Regions from separate parts of the Thioalkalivibrio sp. AKL10 genome, predicted to be linked through region 2. Evidence: predicted binding sites of a transcription regulator. Region 2 holds the regulator's gene; the other holds the start of a gene.
The links. Region 2 encodes sigma-54, which starts transcription at its own class of promoters, with help from an activator protein. Its sites were predicted from a motif close to TGGCANGNTNCNTGCTT; they were not measured.

Region 1 (3,206 bases), 100 kb from region 2:
CGTGTTCCACCGGTGCGGCGTTGACCCGTTTCGGGTCCAGGTGGGTAAACAAGGGCAACAAGTCCAGTGGTCGGTTGCGGGTTGGGCTGTGCGCCAGGTAGGCATCGATCAGGCCGGCCTGATCGGGTTGGAAGTCCGGGTCCAGCATGTGGCGTACAAAGGGCCCGGGAAACGCGCGAATGTAGGGCGACAGTCGCCGTGCCAGGTCGATTGCGCCGGCCGCGGTGAGGGCCTCGGCCATCAGCAGGAAGCTGCGCAGGATCGCCAGCAGCCACTCGGCATCGGTGCGGTGGATCTCGATATTGATCTGCAACCCGAAGGCGTAGAGAAACGAGCGTTCGGTGCCCTGGGCGCCGGCCTCTTGCAGGGCCGCGCGTACCCGGTCCAGGCGGGGCAGGTCGGCCACCGGGATCGGCGGGGCCACGATTTCATGCGGCACCAGGCGGCCGGCGGCGTCGGCCAGCCAGCGATCCAGCGCCGCCTTGTCGGAGTCGTCCAGCGAGATGCCCAGGCGCGCGAGATGCTCGCGGTAGGCACGGTCCTTCAGCACCCGGGCGTCCAGTTCCAGCTGGAAGTCGCCGACGTCGGTATCGCGCACGCGGGCGACGAACGCATTGTCCGGTTCGATCTGCCCTCCGAATTCGGCCTTTACTGCTTCGGCCATAATTTCCAGCGAGACCCCGGCCATCTCGATCTCTACCCCGATGCGACGCGGTTCGCCCTCGGGGCTGTCGGGCCACGGGAGGTCGTGGAAAGGCTCGCTCATGCGTGTCTCGAAGCCGTGCAAGGAGGGCTCCATGATAACGGCTCGGTGTACCTCGTGCGGCCCGGGCAGTAGGATAGGCGCCGACCTACAGGAGCCCGCCGAGCCCATGGATCGAATCTATCTGCGCGACCTCGAAATTGATGCCGTTGTCGGTGTCTACGACTGGGAACAGCGGATCCAGCGCCGCCTGCGATTCGACATCGAACTGGCGGCGGATACCCGCATCGCCGCCTATTCCGGCGAGATCGGCGATACCGTCGATTACGAGGCGGTGGCCAACGCGGTGCGTGCCATCGTCACGCGCGAGCCGCACGCGCTGCTGGAATCCCTGGCCGAAGAGATCGCCGAGACCCTGATGGCCCAGTTCGGCACCCCTTGGGTGCGCATCAAACTGGGCAAGCCCGGAGCCGTCCCCGGTGTGCGCGAGGTCGGCATCGAGATCGAACGCGGCACCCTCGCGACGTCCGACTAGCCCCTCTTCTCCTACGGGCCCTTCCGGCCCGCTTTCCTGTCTCTTGTTCCGCGTCTGCCCCGTGCGGACGCCGGACCGTGTTCACACTTTTTGTTGATTGCACTCTTTTGGTGCGTGTGCACTTTTAGTGCGCACCATCCAGAGGCAAAACCTCGTGGTTCGGCCGCAACACGTGTTGTGAAAAGCCGATTTTGCTCCCTTTTGGTACTTGGCACAGCCCGTGCAAGGACCGGGTGTCGACTACGCGACACTCGATTGACCAATCTGGGAGATGACCAACATGAAGAAGTTCACCCGTTCCGCCCTGGCCGCTGCTGTCCTCACCGTAGGCTCCACCGGTGGCGTCGCGTTTACCTCCACCGCCGCCGCGGAGCTGTCCGTGAACATCGGCGCGGTGTCCAATTACTACTTCCGTGGCTTTTCCGAAAGTAATGACGGCGCAGCCATTCAGGGTGGCATTGATTACGAGCACGCCTCCGGATTCTACGCCGGTACCTGGGTCTCGAACGTCGACTTTGGCTTCGATGACGACGGAGTGGAAGATCTAACAAGCTATGAAATGGATCTTTACCTTGGGTTCGCCGACGAACTCGATAATGGATTTGGCTACGACGTGGGGTATATCTACTACGCCTACCCTGACGCCCGAAATGATACCGGTTCGCTGAGCGCCGATTTTGGCGAGATCTACGGTGAAGTCAGCTTCGATACGGGGCCGGTCGGTCTCTATGGCGGCATGGCCTATGTTGTTCACGACAGTGATGACTCGGCCTTGCAGGATGACGACATGTACTTCTACGCCGGTCTGGATATCCCGTTCATGGATGTCTACAGCGCCGGGTTCCTCGTCGGTCGTACCCGCTTCGACGATTCCGATGCCGAAAACTACACCCACTACACCGCCAGCCTGGCGCGCGACGCCGGGGACTGGGGCGAGTTCAGTCTTAACCTCGAGTACGTCGACGAGTCCGACGAGGACCTCGGCGCCTGGGTGGGCTGGTCCAAGACGTTCTGAAGCCGGCTATTACCTCTTAATGCAAAGGCGGGTCCGTGGATCAGCGGACCCGCCCACAGGAGTCTGACATGAAGATGATTACCGCCGTGATCAAGCCGTTCAAGCTTGATGATGTTCGCGAGGCGATCTCGGAGATCGGCGTGCAGGGCATGACCATGACCGAAGTGAAGGGTTTTGGTCGCCAGCGCGGTCATACCGAGTTGTATCGCGGTGCCGAGTATGTAGTCGATTTTCTGCCCAAGGTGAAGCTTGAAGTGGCTGTTGACGAAAACCTGGTGGATCAGGTGGTCGAGGCCATTTCAAAGTCCGCCAGCACGGGCAAGATTGGCGACGGCAAGATCTTTATTACGCCGGTGGAGCAGGTCGTGCGCATTCGCACGGGCGAAACCGGACCGGAAGCGCTTTAAACCTTTGCCTTCCAGCGAATGAGGAATTTCAATCATGGAAATTGAACAGCAAGTTGTCGAACTCGCCTACGCGATGGACACCTTTTACTTTCTGGTGGCCGGTGCACTGGTGATGTGGATGGCCGCGGGCTTTACCATGCTCGAGGCCGGTATGGTGCGCACCAAGAGTGTGGCCGAAATCGCAACCAAGAATATCGCCCTGTATTCGATCGCCAGCATCATGTACATGCTGATCGGCTACAACATTATGTACAGCGATGGTCTCAGCTCCATTATCCCGGGGCTGGGCTTCCTGATCAGCGGCGACAACGCAGTCGCGGACGTGCTGGGTAGCGGTGGCGACATCTACTACTCCGATCGTGCCGACTTTTTCTTCCAGGTCGTGTTCGTGGCCACCGCGATGTCCATCGTCTCGGGCGCCGTGGCCGAACGCATGAAGCTGTGGGCCTTCCTGGCCTTTGCGGTTGTGCTGACCGGCTTCATCTACCCGATCCAGGGCTTCTGGAGCTGGGGTGGCGGTATCCTCGACCAGATCGGCTACCTGGA
Region 2 (3,206 bases):
GTCGGGCATCTCCGAGAACGGACAGGTGTCCTCGGCGAAGATCACCGCGGTGGTCCCAGTGCGGGCCATCTCCAGGATCAGGTCGTTGCATTGGGTGGCGCTGAGGCTGGAGATGTAGCGGGCCTCGAAGTCGCCGATGATCTGGATGCGGTTGGGCCGGATCAGGTTGAGATGGCCGGCCAGCGGCAGGTCGTCCCCGTCGTCGCCGACCAGCTTGCGGTCGGGTGCTGCGTGTTCGCCGTGTACGAAGCGAAGATCCAGGCGGTTTCCCATGGCCTGGATCAGGCTCTCCACGTTGATGTCGCGGGCGATTCCGCCTTCTCCCAGCGCCTCGTTCATGGCAGACGCTGCGCGCCGGAATCGCGGCTGGCGGCGGGTTCCACGGGCTTAGTCCTCGCTGAAGCGGCGCACGAGTTCCTGTTCCAGGGCCGCCGCGTCCCCGGCCCGGCGCAGCGCTCCGATGGTGTCTGGCTGAGACAGGCCGCGGGCGAGCTGGGCCAGCAGGTCGAGATGGTCGCCGGTGGCGGCCTCCGGGACCAGCAGTGCGATCAGGATATCGACCGGCTCGTGATCCATGGCGTCGAAGTCGACGCCCTTTTCCAGGCGCAGCACGGCCACGCGCGGCGCCTCGAGATCGGCCAGGCGGCCATGGGGAATCGCAACCCCATGGCCGAGACCGGTGGATCCGAGTTTTTCGCGCGCGGACAAGGCCTCGAAGATCGCGTTGCTCCCCGGTCCCGTGCCGTCACCTCCGCCGGCGAGGAGGTCCGCCAGGGCCTCCAGGGCCCGTTTCTGGCTGGAGCACTCGGGTTGCAGGCCAATGCGCTCGGAGGTGATCAACTCGGCAATCGTCATGGATCAGGAGGCCTGCTCGCGGTTGCGCTGGGCACCTTCGGCGCGGTGGTGGTCCTTGACCTTTTCCTTGTGCTTGATCAGTTGACGGTCGACTTTGTCGATCAGCGCGTCGATCGCGGCATACATGTCCTCGTGAGAGGCCTCGGCGTGGATGTGATTGCCGCTGACCTGGAGATTGGCTTCGGCCTGGTTGTGCTGATTCCGGGTCTTCTCGTGGGTCAGCACGACGTGGACGTCGATGACCTTGTCGAAGTGGCGCTCCAGCTTCGCGAACTTCTCGTTGACGTAGTCGCGCAGGGCGTCGGTGATGTCCACGTGGTGGCCGGTCAGGTTGATCTGCATGGTCAGGACTCCTTGGTTACTTGCTGCCGGTGGGCATCGAGGCCATCTGCCGGCGTTCGCTGGATGAAGGGATGTGCATCGCCTCGCGGTACTTGGCTACGGTGCGGCGCGCTACGTTGATGCCCCGGTCCGACAGGACCTGGGCGAGCCGGGCATCGCTGAGCGGCTTGTTCGGGGGTTCGTCGCCAATCAATTCGCGAATCATGGCACGGATGGCGGTGGCGGAACACTCGCCGCCATCGTTCGTGCCGACATGGCTGGAGAAGAAATACTTGAACTCGAAGACCCCGCGCGGGGTGTGCATGTATTTCTGCGTGGTAACCCGCGAGATGGTCGATTCGTGCATCTCCAGGGTCTCGGCAATGTCGCGCAGGATCAATGGCTGCATCGCGACGTCGCCATGCTCGAGAAAGCCCTGCTGGCGGTGGACGATCGCCTCGGCGACCCGCAGCAGGGTGTCGTTGCGGCTGTGCAGGCTCTTCAGGAACCAGCGTGCCTCCTGCAGCTGATCGCGCATAAAGGCGCTGTCGCGGGCATCCGAGACCTGGCGCACCATGCCGGCGTAGAGGTCGTTGATGCGGATACGCGGTGCGATCTCCGGATTCAGCTCCACGCGCCAGCCCTCGGCGCTATGGCGCACGTAGACATCCGGGACCACGTATTCCGAGGTGGCGGAGCTGATCTGTGCGCCGGGGCGCGGGTTCAGGGTGCGGATCAGGTCCAGTGCGCGGGCCAGTTCGTCCGGGTCGCGTACGCCGGACTGGCGCTGCAGGGCCTTGTAGTCGCGCTTGCCCAGGCTGTCCATGCCGTGTTCCAGGATCGCCCGTGCGGCCTCGCGGGCCGGGGCGTCCGGGGCCAGTTCGCGTAGCTGGATCTCCAGGCACTCCCGCAGGTCGCGCGCGCCGACCCCCAGCGGGTCGCACTGCTGAATCCAGTGGAGCACTGCCTCGACCTCGTCGACGCCGACGGTTTCATCCTCGCCTCGGCTGATGGTCTCGGCCAGGGTTTCCAGGTCACCCTCGAGATAGCCGTCGGGGCTGATGGCGTCGATCAGGGCTGCCCCGATGCGCTGGTCGCGGGGTGTCAGATGGCTCAGATGCAGCTGCCACAGCAGGTGATCCTGCAGGCCCTCACCGTCGTCGTCGCTGGTGTTTTCCAGCGGGTCGCGGTCATCCACGCCCTTGTTGGGCGTCGGGGCCGGCTCGTAGATGTCGTCCCAGCGGCTGTCGGTCGTCAGTTCCTCGGGGATCACGTCGTCGCTGGTAGTGGTGGCCTCCATGCGATCGCCTTCCACCAGCTCGCCGTCCTGGTTCAGGCGCTCGGTGTCGGCCTCGGCATCTTCGTCCTCGACCTGTTCGAGCATGGGGTTGCTCTCCAGCGCCTGTTGGATCTCCACCTGGAGCTCGAGCGTGGACAGCTGCAACAGGCGGATCGCCTGCTGCAGTTGCGGGGTCATGGTCAGCGTCTGACCCAGCTGCAGATTCAGGCCGGGTTTCAGCATCGGGTATGCGGGGCGAGGGTTGGCATTGATGGAATCTTAAAGCCTGCCTTGTGGTTTGTGCACCGACCGGGCCGCATATGGGGCGCTTTCACAGGCGGAAGTTCTCGCCGAGATAGACCCGGCGCACCTGGGGATCGGCCAGCAGCTCGTCCGGTGTACCGGCGGCGAGCAGGCGTCCCTCGCTCAGAATATAGGCCCTGTGGCAGATGCCGAGGGTCTCGCGCACGTTGTGATCGGAGATCAGTACGCCGATGCCGCGCTGGGCGAGATGCCGAATCACGTCCTGGATGTCGCCCACCGAGATCGGATCCACCCCGGCGAAGGGCTCGTCCAGACAGATGAAGCGCGGATCCCCGGCCAGGGCGCGGGCGATCTCGGCGCGGCGGCGTTCGCCGCCGGACAGCGCGATGCCCGGGCTGTGGCGCACGGTCTCGAGCTGGAACTCCTCGATCAGCGCATCGCCAATGCGCCGGCGCTCGTGGCGATCGAGTCCGGGGCGCAGCTCGAG

Region 1: G333_RS0102110 (TorF family putative porin) is a predicted target of sigma-54. The motif match lies at 1,448-1,464, and genes of this name have one in related genera.

The regions. Positions count from the first base shown of each region.
Region 1 is NZ_KB907142.1:432,189-435,394, reverse strand. It holds gene G333_RS0102120 (amidoligase family protein) at 1-799, opposite strand, end outside; gene folB (dihydroneopterin aldolase) at 873-1,238, shown strand; gene G333_RS0102110 (TorF family putative porin) at 1,519-2,253, shown strand; gene G333_RS0102105 (P-II family nitrogen regulator) at 2,322-2,660, shown strand; gene G333_RS0102100 (ammonium transporter) at 2,695-3,206, shown strand, end outside.
Region 2 is NZ_KB907142.1:328,161-331,366, reverse strand. It holds gene hprK (HPr(Ser) kinase/phosphatase) at 1-339, opposite strand, end outside; gene G333_RS0101615 (PTS sugar transporter subunit IIA) at 388-855, opposite strand; gene hpf (ribosome hibernation-promoting factor, HPF/YfiA family) at 859-1,197, opposite strand; gene G333_RS0101605 (RNA polymerase factor sigma-54) at 1,214-2,698, opposite strand; gene lptB (LPS export ABC transporter ATP-binding protein) at 2,787-3,206, opposite strand, start outside.